Regions from separate parts of the Staphylococcus felis genome, predicted to be linked through region 2. Evidence: riboswitches for the same ligand, from Rfam matches in the RefSeq annotation. Region 2 holds a riboswitch; each other region holds the start of a gene.
The links. A riboswitch is a leader RNA that binds a small molecule or an ion and turns the genes downstream of it on or off. The one in region 2 is predicted to bind thiamine pyrophosphate.
Positions count from the first base shown of each region.

Region 1: it holds a riboswitch for thiamine pyrophosphate, as region 2 does, so the genes downstream of both, tenA (thiaminase II) here and C7J90_RS01385 (thiamine phosphate synthase) in region 2, are expected to answer to the same signal.
Region 3: it holds a riboswitch for thiamine pyrophosphate, as region 2 does, so the genes downstream of both, thiC (phosphomethylpyrimidine synthase ThiC) here and C7J90_RS01385 (thiamine phosphate synthase) in region 2, are expected to answer to the same signal.

Region 1 is NZ_CP027770.1:25,400-28,787, reverse strand. Features, by position in the region: gene C7J90_RS00160 (YwpF-like family protein) at 246-680, opposite strand; gene C7J90_RS00155 (single-stranded DNA-binding protein) at 861-1,214, shown strand; TPP riboswitch at 1,888-1,991, shown strand; gene tenA (thiaminase II) at 2,062-2,751, shown strand; gene thiD (bifunctional hydroxymethylpyrimidine kinase/phosphomethylpyrimidine kinase) at 2,744-3,388, shown strand, end outside.
Region 2 is NZ_CP027770.1:277,953-281,340, reverse strand. Features, by position in the region: gene C7J90_RS01395 (CHAP domain-containing protein) at 1-341, opposite strand, end outside; gene C7J90_RS01390 (Bax inhibitor-1/YccA family protein) at 600-1,217, shown strand; TPP riboswitch at 1,234-1,343, shown strand; gene C7J90_RS01385 (thiamine phosphate synthase) at 1,413-1,997, shown strand; gene thiS (sulfur carrier protein ThiS) at 2,000-2,200, shown strand; gene C7J90_RS01375 (thiazole synthase) at 2,202-2,969, shown strand; gene C7J90_RS01370 (ThiF family adenylyltransferase) at 2,969-3,388, shown strand, end outside.
Region 3 is NZ_CP027770.1:888,890-892,277, reverse strand. Features, by position in the region: gene thiC (phosphomethylpyrimidine synthase ThiC) at 1-1,219, opposite strand, end outside; TPP riboswitch at 1,555-1,658, opposite strand; gene cls (cardiolipin synthase) at 1,783-3,270, opposite strand.

The DNA.
Region 1 (3,388 bases), 250 kb from region 2:
TTCGTAAGTAAGTACGAAAAATCTCGAAGTTTTTCCTGTTAATTAAATGATACGAAATATCTTATTTTTTAAAGTATAACAGTGGTACATGACATACATACACGAAGTATTGATGACGAGACTTCTGAGGCTGTCTCCTCGGAAAGTGAAGTTATATCATACAAATAACGCTAAGATACATTTTATAAAAAATCATCTTAGCGTTATTTGTTTTGGATTATGTCTCAGTCTATTTTTCCTGTTATTTATTGACGTTCATCTTTTAGGCGTGGTTTAGATTGCATCATGCGATTAAAAGTTGTAATTAAATCTTCTCCCTCTAATCCTTCATTTACAAGTTGTTCTAAAAGACTTTCGGCATACACTTGACGCAATGTATAAATATGACACTCAAATACAATAGAGATAGCATCTTCAAGCTGTGTAATATGTTTAATAGTTGCATCAAATAATGCGGGATCATTTGATGGACGCGTGATGACAACGCGGATATCAAGAAGCGTTTCATTTTCAAAATATGCTTCCATTTGTTCTTTATGTATATCAGATATCACGATTTCTAATAGCCAGCCGGTACCACTATTTTCTTTATTGATAATGACACCATCATAAAGTTCATACTCAGTGACACTTCTATTATCTGAAACAATTTGAAAACGGACTGCTTTAAAAGTCTTCATCTCCCCACCACCCTAAAAAATTTAAAATTTACGAAATATTCAAATCTACAGCTATTATAACTTAAAAACACAAAAATTTCTTGTAACGATTGATTTCTATAGTATCTTCTCCCTCATAAAATTAATATCTGGACTTTGCTAAATCGATACTGTTTAGTATACGATAAGCACAACAAGGAGGTGAACAACATTAATCGATTTCATGCGGTTGGCACTATTATTAAACCATTTAAATATTATGATAGCAACGGTAAGTGCTTTATCATTTTCACGGTTTCAGTAGAACGTGATTATCGTAGTCGCACCAATAAACCTATTTACGATTATATAAATTGTAAAGCATTTGGACAGCTAGCTACAAAACTAAATGAAACTGTAACTATTGGTGATGTTTTAATGATAGATGGCCAAATTCAAACCAGATTTTATAAGCATTACGAACAAAAAAAGTACACTACTGAATTATTAGTAACACATGTTTTCAATCTTTCCCAAATTGAAAAATCAGCCCAATCAACTTCTATAAAACTTTAAAAGATTTGCCGATGTTTGAATTTAAAAAAGTCTTCCCATTCCTATTAATAAAAGTCTCAATTAGCTGAACCATTTAAATAACCAAACCTTTATTCTTTGTGAACATTTTATAAAATAATAACTTCCAAAAAAGTACCCTACGAAAATAATTTATTTATATCCTGCCTATATCATAAAACGTTGTTTTCATCATTTTTAAAGTATATGCTTTAGACATTAAGACTGGTTGCGTTTAAAGTTTTGTACATTAGTAAACTTTATTCCTTTCTCTTAGTATTTACAAATAATCCTCCCAATAGTCTAAGCGATATTTGCATTTTCAAATTTCTCACTATGGATTTGAAATGAGGCGAGCATATAAGAGAATATGATTTTAAAATTGCCTTTCAATGACATGAAGACTTCAATGAGTTAGTGGTTATTGAAAGTTAAGAAATAGGTACATGTGGTTAAAGGTTAAGCAGAAGCAATAGATTAAATCAGCTGTAGAATCATCAATGTTTGCTGCTAATATACCTGTGTCATAGTCCTAAAATTGTCAATTTTGAATGGCAATTACAAGTGTTTTCTATATGTCTTGTCTCATTCTCAGTCCATGATACATATGTTGTGAACACTTGTTAATTTGATATTCCCATCAATTTTTGATAGATTTAAATTAAATCAAGGTAATAAAGACTACTAGGGGAGCCAAGTTGTGGCTGAGAAGCAAGTGTTGCTAAACTCTTTGAACCTGATATGGATAAATCCAGCGTAGGGAAGTAGCATATTTCATATTCAATATCAGTATGTGATTTAGGCTACGATGGATAACGTAGTCTTTTTTTATAACAAAGGAGTCGTGAATATGGATTTTAGTAAAACTTTAAAAATAGAAGCACAACCTATTATAGATGCTATATATAATGATTCTTTCATTCAATCTTTACTAAAAGGTAATGCATCATCTTCTTCAATAAAGCATTATCTTCGTGCTGATGCACGTTACTTAAATGAATTTGCAAAGATTTATGCATTATTGATTCCAAAAGTAAATACGAAAGAAGAGATTCAGTATCTAACGGAACAAATTCAGTTTGCCTCTTCAGGTGAAGTCAAAGCGCACCATATATTGTCTGACTATGTAGGTGAAGATTATAACGATATTATTTCGACTGGAGAATGGTATCCAACCGCAGATCATTACATTAAACATATGTATTATAATGCGTATGCGTTTGATAACATTGCTTACACATTATCCGCAATGGCGCCCTGTCCATATGTATATCAGCAAATTGGCAAACGTGCGATAATTGAAGGTGATGTAGCAGAGGAGAATCCACTTAAAGCATGGTTTGATTTTTATGCAACTGAAATGGATGAACTGATGAATCATATAGATCAATGGTTGAATCAGTATGCTGAAAAATTTAATCAACAAAATCAAGACATCTTAAAGCGAAATTTTTTACAAAGTACAGTACATGAGCGAAACTTTTTTGAAATGGCTTTTTCAAAAGAAGAATGGCAGTTTGGAGGAGAAGGTAATGAATAAACCTAATATTGCATTAACGATTGCTGGTACTGACCCTAGCGGGGGTGCAGGTGTAATGGCTGATTTAAAATCTTTTCATGCATGTGGTGTCTACGGCATGGCAGCAATTACAAGTGTACTGGCGCAAAATTCTATGGGCGTTCAACATATTCATAATTTAGATACGTCATGGTTAGAAGAACAATTAGAAAGTGTATTTAATGATGAAATGCCTCATGCTCTTAAAACAGGTATGATACCTACTACAGAAATGATGGCATTAATCGAATCATATTTAAAGAAAATTAAAGTGCCATACGTTATTGATCCTGTTATGATTGCCAAAAGTGGAGATTCACTTATGGATCAACAAGTTCGCAATCAATTAAAGACTACTTTATTACCATATGCTGACGTTGCAACTCCAAACGTTCCAGAAGCAGAAGAGATTGTCCAGTTTAAATTAGACAGTGTTGAGCGTATTCATCAAGCAGGACGATTTTTCATTAATGAAATTGGCGCAAAAGGTGTAGTGATTAAAGGGGGGCATCTTGAAGGTGATGCTATTGATTATTTATTTACAACTGAGGGTCACTATGAATTTAAAAATGAGCGCTATCATACACAACATACGCATGGAACAGGATGCACATTTTCT
Region 2 (3,388 bases):
TTAGCGTTCATGATATCTTGGACAGTGACACCATATTTTGAAGCAATCACATTTAAAGATTCGCCAGGTGAAACAACATGTGTACCGTTGGAATTAAGTGATGCTTCGTTTGACCCTTGTCCTTCGCCTCCGATTGTTAAGACTTGTCCAGGGAATACAAGGTTGTTTGATAAATCATTTGATTGTTTAATGTGATCAACTGATGTATTGTACTTTTGAGCAATGCTCCATAAAGACTCACCCGATTGTACGGTATGTTGCGTGGATGCTTCAGCGTCGTGCTGCGTAAGTAATGCTGCAGCACCAGAAGTAGCTGTAAGTGCGAATGCTAATTTTTTCAATGTATTGCCTCCTTAAAAGTTGTTTTGCAATTACGTTGATTCGTTAAAATATTCTTTTTCATCATAACAAAGAATTTTATATTTGTGGGAGTTGTTACAAATATGTAATATTGTAATAAATATTTTTTGTAATTGAATCTCTAACTTAAATTGATTTTATAAGTGTTTTGGTAATGAATGATAGATAACCCATAACAGAACATTAAACAGTTTGTAATATTGTATGAAGGGTATTATTTTAAAGGAAGGTGACATGTTATGCGCAATGAGAATCAAAAAAAGAAGTATAGTCAGGTTTGGCTTTATTTTATGTATTATTGGATGATTTTTGGTGTTTTTGTTTATTTAGGGCAGTTTTTACCTATAGAATGGCGGAAGCCGTTATCTATAGGATTATTGGTTTTGATTTTGGTCACAATGGTAGTTCAACGTGCGAGATTTAGTGGTATTATTATGTCTCATATTTATACAATTATTTCAGGTTTATTATCATATGCTACATTGATGTATACTATAGAAGATTTAGGATCTAATCTATTGATTCAAAATGTCATTATAGCTGTTTTAGGATTTATCGTATTTGGTTTCATCGGTTATTTTTTCATTAAAGATGCTTCTAATATGGGAAAATATTTGTTTGTAACATTCATCGTATTGATTGTCATGAGTATAATCAGTTGGTTTATACATAATCCAATGTTGCATACTGTGATAGCGATAGTAGGTGTGTTACTCTTCTTGTTATATACATTATATGATTTTAATCGTCTAAAAAGAGGGCAATTCTCTCCTCGCGAAATGGGATTTAATTTGTTCTTAAACCTTTTCCGTATTATACGATACGTGTTAAAATTAGCTCGTATGGTCAAAAGGTAAATTTTATAAACATATATTAAACCACTGGAAGTGCCATTATTAATGGCTGAGATCGAAATGTGTTATTTCGAAATTCCTGAACCTGATCCAGTTCGCACTGGCGTAGGAAAGTGGCATTTCGTCGTGCTTTCAGCTACTTTTCTATTTATTTAGAGAAGTAGCTTTTTTATTTGTATTCAAGGAGGTGTCAAAGTGATGATAGCAGTCACACCTTTTCAAACATTAAGACAAATACATCAATATCGTCTCAAGGAGGTCGAGCCATTCATTGATGGCGTCATATTAAGAACGCCAATGGAACAAGATGATCTTTTAAGTTGGGTACGAGGCCTTATGCAACAAGGGTTTCCTAAAGAAAAAATCATCATCCACTCTAATCTCTTACTAGCATTAAAATTAGGTGTGAGACGTATTCATTTTAGAGAAATGGATCCAGCTGCTTTTGAAACCAAAAAACGACATCCCGATTTTTCCGTTAGTATGTCTGTGCATCGAGTTGAATCTATACAACAAGCGATGCAACATCATATTGATTTTGGCATGTTTGGTCATTTATTCCATTCAGCTTCCAAACCAAATCAACAACCGAGGACGTTAATAGAAGTAGAACAAGCGCTTAAAGTAGGTTTGCCACTGGTTGCGATTGGTGGGATTAATTGCCAAACAGTGCAACGATTATCGGAAGGATTTAGAGGTATTGCTTGCATCGGGAGTATTTTTAACGAGAATTTTGAAAATGTGCAAAAATTATCGAAATTATGGAATGAGAGAGGGGGATGAAGGTGGAAGTCATTGTCAACGGAGAAGTACAAACATTTCAAGAACATACAACGATACAAGATATATTAAATCATTTTGAAATCGAAGCGAAACGTATGGCTGTTGAGCTGAATGCGAAGGTTGTTAAGCGTTCAGAATGGTCAACTACAAAAGTAAGACCAAATGATAGATTAGAACTTTTAGAATTTGTTGGAGGCGGATAAGATGTTTAAAATTGCAGATTTAGAGTTTAATTCAAGATTGTTTTTAGGTACTGGAAAGTTTGATAATGAGACAGTTCAGGAAGAAGCGATAAAAGCTTCGGAAACAGAAGTGCTGACATTTGCGGTTAGACGTATGAGTTTATATGACAAAAGTTTACCGAATCCTTTAGCTAATGTTGACCTTGACAAATTTATTACATTTCCAAATACAGCCGGAGCAAAAACAGCAGAAGAAGCGGTACGTATAGCTGAATTAGCGAAAGAAGCTGGGATTTGTGACATGATAAAAGTTGAAGTCATTGGAGATGATGATACTTTATTACCTGATCCTATTGAAACATATAAAGCCTGTGAAATTTTATTAGAAAAAGGATATATTGTTTGTCCTTATATTTCAGATGATGTTGTCTTGGCGAAACGTTTAGAAGAACTAGGTGTACATGCGATTATGCCGTTAGCTTCTCCGATTGGGACAGGACGAGGAATTTCTAATCCGCTTAACTTACGATATATTGTTGAAAAAAGCCAAGTTCCGGTTATTGTTGATGCAGGGATTGGCTCTGCTAAAGACTGTGCTGAAGCGATGGAGTTAGGTGCAGATGCTATTTTATTAAATTCTGCAGTGTCGCGTGCTAAAGATCCAGCTAAAATGGCTGAGGCAATGAAAAAGGGGATTGAAGCGGGACGTTTAAGTTATGAAGCAGGACGAATTCCTATCAAATATAATGCAGTACAATCTAGTCCTTCTGAGGGGTTAGGGTTTCTTTAATGGATAGATACGATAGACAAGTTAAATTTCCGCCATTTGGTCAGCAAGGACAACAAAAACTTCAAAAACTACATGCCTTTATTATAGGAGTTGGAGCATTGGGAAGCGGTATAGCTGAACAACTTGTGCGTAGTGGAATTAAAAAGCTGACAATTGTTGATAAAGATATTGTATCTTTAACCAACCTGCATCGACAAAGCGGCTATACTGAAGCTGATGTAGAGGAGATGATGCCGAAAGTTTTCGCATTAAAGAAGCGATTAGTTGCGATGAATCATGAAGTAGAAATCGATCCTTTAAATGAAGAAATCACAGCCCGAAATATTATTGGGATACTAGAAGAAGTAAAGCCAGATATTGTGCTTGATGGGCTCGATCAATTCGAAACACGTTATTTAATCAATGAAGCAACACGCCAA
Region 3 (3,388 bases), 610 kb from region 2:
AGTAATCTGCTAAATCTTGATTCTCTTTAATTTTATGCATTGGAATGTGTCCGGGTCCTTCAATCATCACTTGGACATCATGCTCCCATGCAATATCAGTCAATTCTCCTAATGTTTTGAGCTCAGCGAATTGACTTTCATCATTTGCATCGTAAATAGAACCTGGACGTAAACCATCACCTAGCGAAATCGCAATATCATATTGCTTCAAAATTTCACAAATTTCATCAAAATGCGTATATAAAAAGCTTTCTTGATGATGCGCTAAACACCACTGTGCCATAATCGATCCGCCACGTGAAACAATGCCTGTTAAACGATCTACAGTCATAGGAACATAGCGCAATAACACACCGGCATGGATTGTAAAATAATCCACTCCTTGTTCAGCTTGTTCAATTAATGTATCACGAAATATTTCCCAGGTTAAGTCTTCCGCAATACCGTTGACCTTTTCAAGTGCTTGATAGATAGGGACTGTCCCCACTGGAACGGGTGAATTACGAATTAAATATTCTCGTGTCGCATGAATGTTTTTTCCTGTCGAAAGATCCATAATCGTATCCGCACCCCAATGTGTTGCCCATACGAGTTTTTCTATCTCAGCCTCAATTGAAGAAGATACTGCTGAATTACCGATATTTGCATTGATTTTAACTTGGAAGTTTTTACCAATAATCATAGGTTCTGATTCAGGATGGTTCACATTATTGGGGATAATCGCGCGTCCTCTTGCTACTTCATCACGTACGAATTCAGCGGATACATTTTCACGCGTTGCGATATATTTCATTTCTTTTGTGATTATTCCCTGTTTGGCATAGTGCATTTGTGTGACATTCTTACCATTTTGAGCACGTCTTGGTTGGTATCGAAATGGATGTTCAACAAAATTACGATGGCCTTCACTTTTGAAACCATTATCGATTGATTGTACACGACGTCCTTCATAGTGTTCAACGTCCCCACGTGACTCAATCCAATCTTCACGTAACTTTGGAAGCCCTTTAGTCACATCAACTTCATATGACTCATCGTGATAGAGTCCTGCTGTGTCATATACTACAAAAGGTTCATTTTGACGTACTTCATTATCTGTCACCGTTTCAGAGAGTTCAATTTCACGAAATGGCACTTGAATATCTGCATCCTCACCTTGTTTATAAATACGTCGACTCGCTGGAAAATTCTTTTTCAATTCAATTTGTTCTTGTTTCATAAGTAGCCCCCTAAATTGTGCTAAGAGACTCATGTAGCTGAGATAACCCCATAAAAAAAGTTGAGACGTAAAGTATTCAAACTATAGCATACCTATTAACGGTATCCTAATAGCCAGGACTTTGAATCATACAATCATGACGCTACAAAACCAACCGTTATTTTGTAGATCATGTTCCGATTCAAATCCTCAACACTTTTGTCTCAACCTCATGGAAAAACAAATTAATCTATACCACGCTTAAAACTAAGATATACAGCATTACATTGAATAAGACACTTATCAATAGCACCTTAAACATACTCATCTTAGTTTCTAAAGCAGTCGCTTAATCATGTTTGTCGTCATTGCTTCCCTACGCTAGTATTATCTAGATCAGGTACAAAGGGTTGAAACATTATGCTTCTTTCAGCTTACAAAAGCACCCCTAGCAGGATATTTTAAATTGTTACAATTTACATACTAGCATTAAATATGGAATAAAACAATTACATATTTATCTTTTATCATGATGGCATTACCTATGTTTTTATTGAGTTGAGTGCCTCATTATACTCAGCTATTTACAAAATAGGTGATACGAGCTTGGCAACAGATTGCTTGAATTTCACCCAATTCGAACGATTTTCATAACGCTCTGGTGTTAAACGCTTCGATACTTTTAAATCTTCATTAAATTGATCGATCAAAGTCATGGCGATATCCCGATTGTACATAATCGCATTAATTTCAAAGTTTAATCGAAAACTACGTGCATCCATATTGGCTGAACCCACTGACGCTACCTCTCCATCAATGACCATCATTTTCGAATGGATAAATCCATTTTCGTAAGTATACACATTAACACCATCGTACATAAGCATCGCGACCGTAGTCAGTGTAGCCCAATGTACAAAAGGTTGATCAGGTTTGTTAGGTACAATCATATTAACTTCTACACCTGATTTCGCAGCAATACGCAACGCATTGACAAATCCAATGTCAGGTACAAAATATGGAGAGTGGATATGAATCGTCTGTTTGGCATTCATAATCATCTTCAAATAGGCAAATTCTAGTTGTGGCCAGCTGACATTAGGCCCACTTAAACCGATTTGCAGTGCCACATTACCATCTTTTCGAGCATTTTTTGGAAAATAACGTTCATCATATTGTAATGCTAGATTTTCTGACACTTGTGAGTTCCAATCATGAATAAAACTAAGTTGTAAAGCATCAACACCATCACCTTGAATACGTAAATGTGTATCGCGCCAATATCCCATTTTTTCATCTAATCCTAAATATTCATCCCCGACATTAAATCCCCCTACATAACCAATATCACCATCAATAATCACATTTTTACGGTGATTACGATTATTAACGCGAAAATTAATAAAAGGGATAATTTTTGCATGGAAAAAAGCTTCCACTTTTGCACCAGCATCTGTCAGTGCTTTTAACTTAGATTTTCGCAATTGTTTAGACCCTACTGCATCATAGAGCAATTTAACTTCAAGCCCCTCTTTCGCTTTGTCAGTCAAAATATTCAATATTTCTGAACCGAGTCCATCCATATTTAAAATGTAAAATTCCATATGAATATATTTTTGAGCTTGCTTCAAATCATGCTTCAATTTATCAAAGAGCTCATGTCCATCTGTAAACAATTGAACATGATTATTTTCACTTAAAAAATTAGCCTCTCTGATAAGTAATGATTGCACAAGATCAGCTTGTTTCGTTACAACTGGATTATGTGATTGAAAGGTCTGTTGACGAAAATCCTCTTTTTGACATTTGACACGATCTTTCGCATCTTCAATTTCTTGACCAGATACCTTTTGTTTTTTGAGCTGAACAGCCCTTCCAAAAAAGAGGTATAGAAAAAAGCCGGCAATCGGCATAATAAATAATAACAACAACCATGCCCAAGTGGATGTGGCTTCGCGGCGATCTCGTTCTAAAAATATAATGATAAAAGCAAGTATAATATTAATTAGAAAAAAAGAACCACTTACCATTCGATAAATGATGTTAACATTTGGATCAAAGATGAGTTGCATATTCAATATATCCTCCTTATCCTTTTATGAATAATACAATTATAACGTATCATTTTATAATATAAATCAGTAGTTCTTATATTTTTGATGTTTTAAAAGTAATAATTAAACGAATCAA